Regions from separate parts of the Thalassotalea ganghwensis genome, predicted to be linked through region 1. Evidence: riboswitches for the same ligand, from Rfam matches in the RefSeq annotation. Region 1 holds a riboswitch; each other region holds the start of a gene.
What was found. Region 1 has a riboswitch for cyclic di-GMP ahead of ACSLUH_RS10450 (DUF3718 domain-containing protein). Riboswitches for the same ligand answer to the same signal wherever they lie in the genome.

Region 1 (3,606 bases):
TTGTAGGTGGGTGAGGATTATTTTCCTTTGCGTGAAGCGGTTCTTTAGGTTGTTCTACACCGACTATAAAAAGTTGCTCGCCACCCAAGTGAATAGCTGGACTTAATGGTGATAGCTGATGAATAGAGCCATCACCATAATGTTCATGCTTTATTTTTATCGAAGGAAACACTAACGGGATAGAAGCTGACGCCATTAAATGTTCAGCGTCAATCCTCGTTGGTTTTCCGTAACGTTTTGCTCTAAACCACGGTGCAATATTTGATTGTGATTGATAAAAACTAACTGAATTGCCACTACTATAACTTGAAGCAGTAACCGACAGACCGGTTAAATAACCCTTATTGATATTGGTATCGATACGTTGAAAGTCGATAACATCATTGAGTAACTGCCGCAACGGCTCATTATTTAATAAGCTTCTCGGCTTTTTATTGGCATAATCGGCTTGAAATGTTGCTAAGAGACCGCGAAAAATATGGCCAAATACCCGAGAGGGATCGCTATAATAAACGCGGTTAGTATTTAAGTTATTCCAAACCCACTCTAGCTTCTTTACCGCTAAATGAAAACAAGAAGAATAACACGCCAGAGCGGTACTGTTGATAGCACCCGCTGAGGTTCCACAGATGATCGGAAATGGACTGGCATAATGTCGAGGGATATATTGAGCAACCGCTTTTAAAACCCCGACCTGATAGGCTGCTCGGGCACCGCCTCCAGTAAGTACTAATGCATTTTTACTGTGTTGAATCTGGCGTTTTGACATCATACTAGTTATTGTTTTTCTTAAACTATTTTTAATTGTAATGGTAAATTCATCGTTGCACTAGTTTAAATCGTGATTTCTTTGCTTCGATAAAGCTTAGACAAAAAAAAAGCCAGTATAAACTGGCTTTTTTAACTGACAGAAAGAATTATTAACTGGTAAAACATTATTACGAATGCCTACTAGCTAACAAATTAGCTACTTACACGTTCGTTAGCAGCATCTATCAATGGTTGCGATCCAGATTGAATTAGCGCTAGGTTCTCTGAAACAACTTTCTTAGGTAATTTACTAATTATCATCGAGCCTGTTTCAACAGCACCTGCTACAGCGGCAAATTCTAACAAGTTTTTACCATTACATTGAATATCGTCAAAAATCTTACGAATTTTTAAACGATTCGTCTTTAAAAAAGAACGCATACGTTTCTTATCATCGGCAGCGACATATTCACAAATACTTTGTGCAATGTTTGCTGCTTTTGCCTGTGGTGCAGTGACCATAGACGACAATGTTAAAGCTGTGATAGTAGAAACTAGTAATAATTTTTTCATTTTAATAACCTTTTAAATCAGTAGAGTTAATAAAAGAAAAAACCACAGGATGTACCTATTGTAACTCGGTAACTCCGCTGTCATAGACTTTTGATAGCCCTTAGACCGGTGGTTTTGCGTAACACGTTTTCGCGTGTCTTGCCTTTTCTTCGTCTCTTTAAGTATCGCGAATGGCTAGCGCAATTGCAACTAAAAAGCTAGTTTATTTTTTGGAAAATATAAGTTATTTTTTTAAGTTTTTGTTTTGTAATGCTTTATATTGTTTTGTTTTGTTATTTATATTTTTGTTTTTGTATTTTTGTCCAGAATAAAACATGCTTTATTCACGTGGAGTTTTAAATATACTTAAAGATTTTAGACAAATGGCAGTGAAGAAAGGTTGAAAAATAGCGGATTTAAAGTAGAGGTTACTTTAATTAAAAATAAAAAACCGTCACATTGGAGTGACGGTTTTTTGCGTAAGTACGAGCAATGAAAGGTTAGCTAAACTGCATTTCCGGCACGTGCTCAGGAACAACCAATTCACCTTCAGTGAGTTTAACAATTTCTTCAACTGAAACACCTGGCGCTCTCTCTAACAGGTGAAACTTTCCATCTTTTATTTCGATAAAAGCTAGGTCGGTTAATACCCGTTTGATACAACCTTTACCGGTTAGTGGAAGAGTACATGATTTTAATAACTTAGACTCGCCATGCTTCGAGGCATGGGTCATGGTGACAATGATATTGTCGGCACCAGCGACGAGATCCATAGCTCCGCCCATACCTTTAATTAACTTGCCTGGGATCATATACGAAGCAATATTGCCATTAACATCGACTTCGAATGCTCCTAAAACCGTTAAATCAACATGGCCACCACGGATCATTGCGAAAGATTCAGCAGAATCAAAAATTGATGCTCCCGTTGCCATGGTAACCGTTTGTTTACCTGCATTAATAAGGTCTGCGTCAATTTCGCTTTCTGTTGGGAACTGTCCCATACCCAGTAAGCCATTTTCTGACTGCAACATAACTTGCATGCCATCAGGAACATAGTTAGCAACTAAGGTAGGGATCCCTATGCCAAGGTTAACATAGTAGCCGTCTTGAAGTTCTTGAGCGACACGCTGTGCTATTTGTTCTCTTGTTAAAGCCATAATTTTAATCCTCTTACAACGTGTTTAGCTTTGGCGAATTGTGCGTTGTTCAATACGTTTTTCAAACGTACCCTGAATCAAACGATCAACGTAGATACCAGGTGTGTGTATTTGATCTGGGTCTAGTTCACCAGGCTCAACAATCTCCTCAACTTCAACTACGGTTATTTTTCCCGCTGTTGCTGCCATTGGATTAAAGTTGCGAGCAGTTTTTCTAAAGACTAAGTTACCGTAACGGTCTGCCTTCCATGCTTTAACAATGGCGAAGTCTCCGGTAATGGATTCCTCTAAGATATAGTGGCGACCATTAAATTCACGAGACTCTTTGCCTTCGGCGACAGGCGTTCCATATCCGGTTGCGGTAAAGAATGCTGGAATGCCAGCACCACCAGCACGCATTTTTTCAGCAAGTGTGCCTTGCGGGGTTAATTCTACTTCAAGTTCACCACTCATCATTTGACGTTCGAACTCGGCATTTTCACCGACGTAAGAAGCGACGATTTTTTTAATTTGGCGCTCTGGTAACAATACGCCCAAACCAAAATCATCGACACCACAGTTGTTTGAAACCACAGTTAACCCTTTGGTACCTTTTCTTTTTATCTCTGCGATAAGGTTCTCAGGGATACCACAAAGGCCAAATCCACCGGCGATCACTGTCATGTTGTCTTCTAGACCTGCCATGGCTTCTTCATAGCTTGACACTACTTTGTCAAATCCGGCCATCTTTTACTCCTTAATCGTAAAAAAGTGCGCTATTGCTTAGCGCGAAATGCATTTGAAACTTTAGAAATAGGGGCTTTGCCTAATACGTCGCTAATAAACCAACCTGCGTTAAGCAAACGCTTAAGATCAATGCCAGTTTCAATACCTAGCCCGTTCAATAAATACACAACGTCTTCAGTTGCAACGTTACCGGAAGCGCCCTTAGCATAAGGGCATCCGCCTAAACCAGCAACGGCTGAATCGATCACTGCTATTCCATTTTGTAGTGCAGTGTAAATGTTCGTTAACGCTTGCCCATAGGTATCATGAAAGTGAACCGCTAAATGAGCTTTGTCTACTCGGGCGCTCACTGCCTGTAACATCTTTTGTACGCTATCGGCAGTGCCTACACCGATGGTGTCACCAAGGGATATTTCAT
Region 2 (3,606 bases), on a different contig from region 1:
AAATGGTCGAGTACCGGCAAGTTCTCAATTGTTATATGAGCGCGATGGCAAGCCTGTTTTGCTGAAAAAACGCATTATGTTAACCGGTGATCATATCGTTGATGCAAGCTCTAGTTTCAGTGAATACTCACAACCGCAAGTTAATATTACCCTAGACTCACCGGGGGGAAGTAAATTCTCTAATGCCACTAAAAATAATGTCGGTAAACCAATGGCAACGGTGTTTATTGAGTACAAACCGACAGATCGTGTCGATGCGAAAGGCAATACTATCTTTGAGAAAAAAGAAGAAGTGATTAGTGTGGCAACCATACAAGCCCGCTTAGGTAAAAACTTTCGAATCACGGGTGCTGGCTCGGCAACAGAAGCGCATAACTTAGCATTATTATTACGCGCAGGGGCGTTAATTGCGCCTATTCAGATCGTTGAAGAACGCACAGTTGGACCAACGTTAGGCGCTGAAAACGTGGAATTAGGCTTCCAAGCGATTATGGGTGGTTTTGCTCTAGTATTTTTATTCATGCTCATTTACTACCGTGCCTTTGGCATTGTGGCGAACTTAGCGCTAATGGCAAACTTAGTGTTAATTGTTGGCGTAATGTCGATGATCCCAGGGGCAACATTAACCTTGCCGGGTATGGCGGGTATTGTACTAACCGTAGGTATGGCCGTTGACGCCAATGTACTAATATTTGAGCGGATCCGAGAAGAGCTTCGCGAAGGTAAGTCGGTACAGCAATCAATTCATCAAGGGTATGACGCAGCGTTCTCAACTATCTTAGATGCAAACATCACAACCTTGATTGCGGCTATTATTTTATTTGCTGTTGGCACAGGCCCAATTAAAGGATTTGCGGTTACCTTATCTATTGGTATTGTCACTTCGATGTTTACCGCAATCATTGGTACGCGAACAATTGTCAATGCAGTTTGGGGTGGTAAACGCCTCGATAAATTATCGATATAGGTGACTCAGATGCAGATTTTTAAGATAAAAGAAACGATCAACTTTATGGGCTATCGAAAGATAGCGATGATTTTTAGTGCCTTATTGATGCTTGCTTCTATTGGTTCACTGTTTGTCAATAAGCTTAATTTTGGCTTAGACTTTACCGGTGGTACCTTGATTGAAGTAGGTTTTGAACAGCCAGCCGATCTCAATCAAATTCGACAAGTTTTAGAAGGTGGTGGCTATGATGATGCTGTTGTGCAGCTCTATGGTAGCAGTCGTGATGTGGTTATTCGTTTAGCGCAACGTGAAGGCGTGCAAGCGGAAATGCTTGGTAACCAAGTTCTATCATTGTTAAATGAGGGCACAGGACAACAATTAGCCATGCGCCGGATAGAGTTTGTTGGTGCAAGTGTAGGTGATGAATTAACTGAGCAAGGTGGTTTAGCAATGTTAACCGCCTTGATTTGTATTTTGGTTTACGTTGCGTTTCGTTTTGAGTGGCGCTTTGCTTTAGGTTCTGTATTCGCGCTATTCCACGATGTCTTGCTAACCTTAGGCTTATTTTCTGTGCTTCAATTAGAGTTCGATTTAACCATACTGGCAGCAATTTTAGCGGTTATTGGTTACTCTCTAAATGATACCATTGTTGTTTCTGATCGTATTCGAGAAAACTTTAGGAAAGTGCGAGATGAGACGGCTGAGGAAATTATCAATATTTCACTAACGCAGACGTTAAGCCGTACCTTCATTACCTCAATTACCACGTTATTGGTTTTATTTGCGCTATTTTATCAAGGAGGGGCACTCATCCACGGTTTTGCTACTGCATTATTGTTAGGGGTGTTTGTTGGTACTTACTCGTCAGTTTACGTTGCAAGTTCAATTGCCTTGGTATTAGGTATATCTAAAGAAGATTTAATTCCTGAAGTAGTCGAGAAAGAAGGCGCAGATCAGGAGCAAATGCTACCTTAATGTTTGTAGTGCACTTTAGTTAATAACGATTTTAGAAAACCTCGGCAATTAATTGGCGAGGTTTTTTTATCTATGTATTCTTTTTGTCGCTTTAAGGTTGATTTGTATATAGTTCAGCTAAACAGTTGCTTTGTTAATAATAATTCGCTATTTGTAAAATAGCTGTTATTAATTCGAAATTAGAATGTTTTTTACTCGAAATGTTCAAAAAATACGCAAAAAAAGCTTGATCTTAATATAAAGCTCTCTATAATGCGCGCCAGCTAGAAACGGCAAGGTACTTGAAAGAGTATTACGCAAAACCACCGGTCTAAGGGGATACCTATGACAGCGGAGTTACCTCAGCATAGACAACGCTAATTATTGCAGGCGTTAGAGGTTTTTTGTGACCGTTTCTTATCAATTTCTTTAATTTGATTTAAATAGGGTTTACAAAAACATGAAAAAATTAGCAGTTGTTTTATCTTCAATCTTAGTTGCCACTTCAGCTCAAGCATCTACTTCGAGCGCAACGTTTTATGCAAATGACAATTCAGTCGAAACAAGCATTTGTATCGTTGCCGCTAATAATGGCTATTCTGCTGCGCGTTTAGAAGCGAAAAAGCAAGGTATTCAATATCAATCACTTAATTTTGCTTGCAATGGCTTATCGGTTAAAGAGTTTGCAAAAACTTATTATGTAAAACCTCAAGAAACTGAAAAAGAAGTTGTTCTTGTTCCTGCAAATGATTCATTAGAAAGTCAGCTTTGTATTAAAGCTGCAAACCAAGGAATTAACGCTATTGGAACTATGGCGAAGAAATTAATCTGTAATGGTGATGAAGTTGCTCGCTTTGTACGTAAAGTAAAGAATTCGTAATTGTTTTTCTTTGTAGTCTCTCTGTTTAGCCCAATCTTTTGATTGGGCTTTTTTGTTTCTAAAAGACCGTAATTTCTATCGATAAAGCTCTTTTAGTCATTAATCAATTTGAAAATTGCACGCTCAGGCATGTTCGACAAGTTTTCTTATCTGTTACTTTTAGTTTAGGTGTTAAAGTTTTATTACAATCTAACGCTTAAAGTTAACTGATCAAGTCTTTAATCAGTTTTTGCATGTTGATATTGTAATCATCAGCTTTGATCGCACTAACAATTTCAATGGTTTCTTTGGTTAAATCTACCACTTTTGCTTTGATATACTGGCTGGTGTCGGTGTTATAAAAAATATGAACCACTGGTTTTAATGGTTCTTCTCTATTGCCTTGAATGATAAGGGCAAGTCGTTGGTTTGATAGTTGAACAATAGAGCCTACAGGATGCACTCCTAAAAATTTGATAAACTGTTGAACGATTTGAATATCAAACTTTTCTTTATTGGTCATTAAAAAGCGTAATGCTTCTATCGGTTGTTGCGCTTTTTGGTATGGCCTATCACCAGTCATTGCATCATAAACATCGATGATAGCTGTCATTCTTGCTAATTTTGATATCTTGTCTTTTTTGAGTCCCCGAGGGTAACCAGAGCCATCTAGTCGTTCATGATGATTGAGTACCATGTCTTTAATAATTCCGTTGGCTAGCCCTTGCTCTTTGCACATTTTTATCCCTTCAATAGGGTGCTTCTTAATCGCATTCATCTCGCCATGGGTAAGTTTGTCAGGCTTAATTAAAATACCTTCGGGAATTTTAGCATTGCCTACATC
Region 3 (3,606 bases), 160 kb from region 1:
ATGCCAACGGCCATTTTTATGCAGTGATTCTCGCTCGACTTCAAAACTTTGTTCATTATCACTGTTATCTTGCCATGAAAGCTGTGCTGTACCATCTTGGCCATCCGCTACTTGCAACAATGAAGGTGCTAATGGGGGCTCGGGTTGTGGTGGTGCAACTTGCGTTGTCGCACAAGCTTGCGCTGAAGAAACGGTAACATTGCCACTTAAATCACGGGCTTTTACAGTGAAACAATATTCAGATTCAGCGGCTAAGCCCGTAGCACTATAGCTAAGTTGATTTTGCCAAGCAGAGGTTGAGCAGCCAACACCGCCTTGTACACAAGTAAATTGGTAGCTCACCATGCCGCCACTGTCATCTATCGCCGTGCTGGCTTGCATAGAAATTTCACTGTCACTGACAGCAGACGGTAATACCTCAAAGCTCATTGGGTTAGGATCAGGAGGCGTCGTGTCTGGCGTACCAACGCTGACTTGACCATTTAAATAGTAATGACCTTGACTACCATAATCGTTAGCATAAGGCCCCGCCATACCAAATACCTCAAGCAGATGAATGCCTTGACTGAGGTTAATTGCAAGCGTCGCGTTTGAGTCACTATCATCGCCACTACTGGCGATTAAGCTACCCGAAGCATCGTAAAGGCGAATACCTATATCTAAATTAGCCCCTCGACGCGTTGTGCGAGTAAACGCATCCCAAGCAGGGGTTGCGGTAACTTCAAATAGCCCGTCACCGGCGTTAAATTGAAACCAGTCACTGTCGCCAACTTGCACTGTGCCTTTATTTTCTGGCATGACATTGCCAGGGTCGACTTCGCGATTCGTTGCACCAAAGAAACCGTTGGCATCGGTAACCAATACGCTTGGTGAAGCGCTGCTCCCTTCGTTATCGCTGCTGGCCCCTAGGTGATTAGTAATAATAGCGATATCGTCTTGCTTTTGATTGGCATCAGGGTAATCACCTTTACTCCACTGGGTGATGTTTTTACTGTAGCCGACACCCATAATAGGGGCCCAGCTGCTTAGCTCGCTGTTAGCTCCTAAACCTTGGAAGTAACTGGTTGTTGAGGTGCCATCATGACTGAGGCTTAAATTGTGACCCAGCTCATGAGAGCCCGCTTCAGCCATGTAAGTCGAGGTACCACTACCTAAACGGTTGTAGTAGACAAATGCTGGTTGGTAGTAAGTGTAATTACTTCTTCCCCAAACGCCAACATAAGCGACACCGCCTGCGCCTTGTGAAGGAAGTGCTTTATTGTTTGCATCACTATCTTTAGTAAACAATAGCCAACCAGTATCAGGGCCAAAGCTAGCGGGAGCTTCTGTGGTGACATCAATATCAAATGCCGCAAAATCGTCGGCAATGCGAGTCCAAATTTCATGGATACGAGTTCTTTCAGTGGCGCTAAAGGTGGTAGGATCGCCATCTAAATCATAGGCAACAGTGTCGTAACTACTGCCTCCACCCCAAGCACGGCCACTAACGATACCGCCATCAAAATCTAAAAATACTTTATTTGTTGAGTTAGGTTTACTGTGCAGTTTAAATACATCAACTGCAGGTAAGGTTGCAGAGCTTTGCTCGAAGGTTTGGCTTTCTGCAGTGACTAAACCTTCTTCAACGTAGAAAATTTCACCGTCACTATCTGCTTCTAATAATAGGGTATCGATGGCTGGAATACCTAAAGAAGATAGTTTGGAAATAACTTTGTCTTGTACGTGAGGAGGAAGTTTAGATAAGCTTTGTTTTAGTCGTCCTTCAGGCAGTTTTCCATTTGCTTGATAGGCAAGACTTGGGGTTGTAAAACTCAAGGTTGCTATGGCTAAGCTAATGCAGCCTGAGAGCAGACCAATTCTGCTTTTTATTACCGTATTCATATAATGCTCCAAATCATTACTGCTTGGTCATTGGAAAGGTAGTCAGCTGATAAACTAACTGAACTAGCAATCCCGCTATCATAGGGCTATGCCCCTTAGACCGGTGACTTTGCGCCCCACACTTTCACGTGGTTTGCCCATAAATCAGCATTAAGCTGATTAGTTTCAGCCTAGCAAAACCTCATATAAGTTGCCAATAATAAAGGCGTAGATAACGAGCATTTATCGCTAGTTCGCGATTTTACTTATCATTTTTTCACAAGTTTTCTTTTTTGAAACAACTCATTAGTTAGCGGTTCATTTTTTATAGATTCTTTTGTAGGCTAGATAATCACCGATATAAGTTTACGCAATAAAAATAAGCATCAACACGAATAATGTTTAAGTAAAACCATTACTTATGGTCATTTTATCGTGATGCGCTATGGTTGTAGTTAATCGTTTTCAATTGAGGGAATCGCAATGGAATTTCGTACAGAACAAGACAGCTTAGGTGACATCAATGTACCCCAAGACGCGCTATACAGTGCACAAACTCAACGAGCCATTGATAACTTTACATTTAGTTCATTACGATTACCTCCTAGATTTATTCAATGCTTAGCCCGAATAAAGTCAGCAGCAGCGAAAGCCAACGTTGAGCTTGGCTTACTTGACCATGAGGTTGGTGATGCTATTGCAGAGGCTGCAAAGCTTATCACCAATGGGGAATACCTAGATCAGTTTCCTGTTGATGTTTTTCAAACTGGCTCTGGCACCAGTACGCATATGAACATGAATGAAGTGCTTGCTAGCCTTGCATCACGTTTCTTAGCTAAAGAAGTTGATGCTCATAATGAAGTAAATATCGGCCAAAGCAGCAATGATGTTTTTCCTACCGCTATCCACGTCAGTTCAGCTTTAGCCATGAATGAAATGCTGTTTCCAGCAATAAAACAATTGCAAGGGGCGCTCGAAAGTAAAAAGCAAAGTGTTGGTCAGGTGATAAAAAATGGGCGAACCCATTTAATGGACGCTATGCCGATATCATTTGCTCAAGAGCTTTCTGGTTGGCACTCACAATTAGCGTTGTCAGCTGAACGTTTAGTTGATTGTCAAAAACGTCTGTGCTTTGTCGCGCAAGGAGGAACCGCGGTGGGGACAGGTATTAATGCCGATAAAGAGTTTGCCTCATTGTTCTGCACAATTTTATCAGAAGATACAGGTATTAACTTTGCACCGGCAACTAACTATTTTAGTGCAATTAGCACTCAAGATACGGCAGTTGAATTGTCGAGCCAACTTAAATGTTTAGCGGTTAGTTTAATGAAGATCGCTAATGATTTACGTTGGATGAACAGCGGGCCTTTATCTGGCATTGCTGAAATCAATTTAAAAGCAATTCAACCTGGTAGCAGCATTATGCCTGGCAAAGTCAATCCTGTAATACCGGAGGCAGTGACAATGGCTTGTGCCCAAGTTATTGGTCTCGATACAGCAACAACGGTCGCAGGGCAGTCTGGAAACTTTCAACTTAATGTCATGTTACCCATTATTGCCTATAACTTGCTCCATAGTATCGAGCTATTAAGTAACAGTTGTATGTCGCTAGCAAAAACGGTTGAAGATTTTAGCGTCAATCATGATAAAGTTGACGCAAATCTTGCTCGTAACCCTATTTTAATTACCGCATTAAATCCTATCATTGGTTATTCAAAAGCCGCAAAAATTGCTCAGCGCGCTTAC
Region 4 (3,606 bases), on a different contig from region 1:
CAAATACTTGTCGGGCCTTATTAAACAATGTAATCGCTTCATCTATCGATCGTTGTTTGAGCAAAACCAGAGCCATACCTAGGTTAGCATAGGCCACACGAATCGATAGATTTTGTTTTAGTGCCTGCTGTTTCGCCTCATAAAAACCATTATAGGCATCGTTTAGTCGATTTTGCTCAAGATTGGTTAATGCGAGATAATAATAACTGCGATTAATCCCAGCGACACGACCGCTATCAAAACGCAGCTTGATCACTTTATGATAGAGTGTATTAGCTATGTCATAGTCTCGAAGGTACAAATGCGCCAGCGCTAAAATTTCGATAACATCAATATGCTCATTAAATTGCTCATGCGTGATGAGTAGTTGTTCAACTTGCTGAAGTTGCTCAAAGGCGACTTGCTGCTCAGCCAACAACGCATTTGACATCGCACTATAACTTAATGCCGTCAGCAGGTATTTAACCTGATCTATTTGCTTAGCGAGTGAAACTGCTTGTTCCGCATAATTATGAACCAATTGAAAACGACCTTCATTGTAATTGCCAAATGCTAGCAACAGCAATAGCTCTACTTTTAATGTCTTATCCACACCAACGACGGTTAAACCATCTTGTGCAAATTGTAATGCTTTATTGATATCGCCTCTATTCATCGCCGTTTGAGCCAATAAGATAAAAACCTTAGCCGTAATATTGGCACTATAATAAATGCGCTGTTGTAAGATTTGGTTGGCGACATCTATCACTGGTTGTGCGGATAACATTTCGCGATCCAAAGTATAGAAATGATTAATTTTATCTATATTTTCAGAAATTAACTGCGAAGATTCACTCGCCTTGACACCATAACTTAATGTCAAAAGCGTCACTAAAGTGATTAAATAACGATAAAATTTACTCAAGCTGCAATCCCAACATTTTGTTAAAAAACAAAAAGTAAAAACCAATTATCGCCCTAGACGATAACTGGCTAACAAAAAAAGATCCACTGACAATGTGCAAAAGGTTTACAACAGCGATATTAATATTATAATGACCAATGAGCTACTAAAGCTCGTAAAGGGCAAATCTAACGAAAGTTAGAGACGCAAAGTTACCGGCCTAAGGCAACGTCTATGGCAGCGGGACTACCGAATTTAGATATAGTGGGGGCTTATCTTAATAACGTTTTCTGTTGTTATACCCACGGTAACTTTTGCGTGCCACCTACCCTTTCGACGTTTTCACTCGTTGATTACCATACATTGTTCGAAAAATTCCTTATATGCCAATATTTTTTACAAAAAGTATCCATTTTTTGTCAAATTTATATAGATGTTTAGCTAAAATTACTAGACAATAGCTTTAGTATACAAATTAAGTTGAATATTGCACTGAAGTATAAGGGCTAATGGTGAAGCATCACGATTCCATAGCACAAGCTGAGCAAAAGTTAGTACTTGCAACTGAGCAATTACAAAGCTGGAACCTCCCCGCTACGCCAATCAATTACGCTGTATGTTACGAATATATTAGCGGCAAAAACACAACCTTGATCGCTTTGGTAAACCAAGAACTTGCCGAAAAAAACTCACTTGATAACTTTTTCATGGAAGACACCTATCGGCAATTAGTTTTAGGCACTAATAGTTTTCGAGATGAGATTATTACTGATATCGATAATTTGCTTACCGATATTGATATCTCCAATACAGACTCTTACCAGCAAGTCGAACAATTTATCCTCCAAGTCGATAAGCAGCAAGAGCATTTGTATTCGCAAGATCAACGCAGAATTAAATTGGCTTTACAGAATATCAAGAAAGCATCACGCCAATTTAAAATTCAACAACAAAACTTAAGTATTCAAATTCAAGAGTCACAGTCAAAAAACAGTGCGTTGCGCGAAGAATTAGAAGAAATACGTAAAGAGGTTTATTTAGACCCATTAACAGGACTTTATAACCGCAAAGCGCTGAACAAGCATTTGGCTCAGTGGATAAAAGCAAATCCAGAGCAACAAATGGCAGCAATTGTCATTAATATTGATCAAATTGCCGAGCTTACCCAGCAGTTTGGCAGTTTAATTAGTGATGTCCTCATTGCTAAAGTAGCCAACAAAGTCAATAGTTACGTGGGAGAAAGCGGTTTCCCTGTCCGAGCATCTGGTGATGAGTTTTTGATTTTGTTACCCGAAATGGAACGAAATGTAGCAGCTGAAATTGCAGAAAAAATTAGACAAGGCGTTGAAAAATTACGTTTTGTTAGTAGTAAAACCGGTATTAAATTACCTCAAATGACCCTATCTCTAGCGGTAAACGACTTTACACTGCGTGACAATGTTCACGCAGCCATTAAAGAGACCAAAGAGCTGCTTTCCAAACATGTTCAAACGAGTCGTAACTCTATTGCCATTGCAAGTTGATGTTAACAGCGAGTCAAACGTTGGTTGAGCTAGGTTGAAACTTAACCATCAATAATTTCAACAAGCTGATCTATTTGAGCTTCTGAAAAAACCGCTATGCCATGCGCTAATAAATAACGGCTGGTAATGCCTAATCCAGGTATTTTTCTATTTGAAAAACTGCCATCATAAATATAATTTCGACCACACGAAGGGCTAGATTCTTTAAGCAACGCGTACTTTATCTGATACTTCAAGCATAGTGATAACGCCTGCATAGCTCCTTGTTCAAATGCAGTGGTTACATCTTGTCCAGCACGATTCTTCACATGACTAGTGCCGCATATTTCTGCTGGTATTCTCGGTATCCCTAAGCCACCTTCTACTTCGGGACAAACTGATACAATACGCCCTTGTGCTTGCCAACGCGCAAGGTACTGACTGTTAACCTTTTGATGTCCACCGTCGTAACGAACATTTTTACCAAGCAAGCAGGCACTCACCAATATTTTATCCATGGCTACCCTTGCTCCACTATGCGATGCGCTAATATCATCGCTAAATGAGAAAGATACTCAGCACTGCCGTCATCACTTGCTTCTATCCAAATGGCTTCGCTATAAAACTCTGCATGTAAACAAAATTCATAATTATTCGCTAAAAATCGCGCCATTACTTTATCGGCTCCCTTGATAATTTCTAGCAATTGAAATTCTGCGTTGGATATAAAACCCTCAAAAGCTAAGCAGATTGTTTCAGTTTGCCAATCGATACCGTTTACAGTTAACGTTATCGCTGCATGTGATGGGAGATATTCTATCGCATTGATTGTGTACATATTCTATTCAAGGGTTTAACCTTGTTCTTGATCAATGTTGAGCTAAGTTGGTCATATAATACAAAAAAAGCCACGACAGCTGTTAACTTTTTACATATAATCAATCAAGATAAGAGTGATTTAAATAAACCATAAGAGAGATAAACGTTATGAAAAAACTTACCTTAGCTGTTGCAGCTACTGTGATGATGGCATCTCCTGTTTTTGCTGGCGATATTGCCGCAGGTAAAGCGAAAGCAGCTACTTGTCAGGCTTGTCATGGAGCTGAAGGTATTTCTGCAGTACCAATGTATCCAAACCTTGCTGGTCAAAAAGAAGCTTACCTCGTTAAACAATTAAAAGATTTCAAATCAGGTGCGCGTAAAGATCCTGTTATGTCAGCT

Region 2: it holds a riboswitch for cyclic di-GMP, as region 1 does, so the genes downstream of both, ACSLUH_RS16490 (hypothetical protein) here and ACSLUH_RS10450 (DUF3718 domain-containing protein) in region 1, are expected to answer to the same signal.
Region 3: it holds a riboswitch for cyclic di-GMP, as region 1 does, so the genes downstream of both, ACSLUH_RS09790 (zinc-dependent metalloprotease family protein) here and ACSLUH_RS10450 (DUF3718 domain-containing protein) in region 1, are expected to answer to the same signal.
Region 4: it holds a riboswitch for cyclic di-GMP, as region 1 does, so the genes downstream of both, ACSLUH_RS07685 (GGDEF domain-containing protein) here and ACSLUH_RS10450 (DUF3718 domain-containing protein) in region 1, are expected to answer to the same signal.

What each region holds. Positions count from the first base shown of each region.
Region 1 is NZ_JBQRUM010000008.1:179,600-183,205, forward strand. It holds gene ACSLUH_RS10445 (patatin-like phospholipase family protein) at 1-769, opposite strand, end outside; gene ACSLUH_RS10450 (DUF3718 domain-containing protein) at 964-1,323, opposite strand; cyclic di-GMP riboswitch class I at 1,388-1,476, opposite strand; gene ACSLUH_RS10455 (CoA transferase subunit B) at 1,803-2,462, opposite strand; gene ACSLUH_RS10460 (CoA transferase subunit A) at 2,487-3,188, opposite strand; gene ACSLUH_RS10465 (hydroxymethylglutaryl-CoA lyase) at 3,218-3,606, opposite strand, start outside.
Region 2 is NZ_JBQRUM010000019.1:40,260-43,865, forward strand. It holds gene secD (protein translocase subunit SecD) at 1-967, shown strand, start outside; gene secF (protein translocase subunit SecF) at 977-1,924, shown strand; cyclic di-GMP riboswitch class I at 2,186-2,268, shown strand; gene ACSLUH_RS16490 (hypothetical protein) at 2,364-2,783, shown strand; gene ACSLUH_RS16495 (cyclic di-GMP phosphodiesterase) at 2,986-3,606, opposite strand, start outside.
Region 3 is NZ_JBQRUM010000008.1:24,508-28,113, forward strand. It holds gene ACSLUH_RS09790 (zinc-dependent metalloprotease family protein) at 1-1,881, opposite strand, end outside; cyclic di-GMP riboswitch class I at 1,944-2,029, opposite strand; gene ACSLUH_RS09795 (class II fumarate hydratase) at 2,344-3,606, shown strand, end outside.
Region 4 is NZ_JBQRUM010000006.1:22,528-26,133, reverse strand. It holds gene ACSLUH_RS07690 (tetratricopeptide repeat protein) at 1-904, opposite strand, end outside; cyclic di-GMP riboswitch class I at 1,055-1,137, shown strand; gene ACSLUH_RS07685 (GGDEF domain-containing protein) at 1,393-2,406, shown strand; gene ACSLUH_RS07680 (2-thiouracil desulfurase family protein) at 2,448-2,903, opposite strand; gene ACSLUH_RS07675 (DUF3630 family protein) at 2,906-3,223, opposite strand; gene ACSLUH_RS07670 (c-type cytochrome) at 3,373-3,606, shown strand, end outside.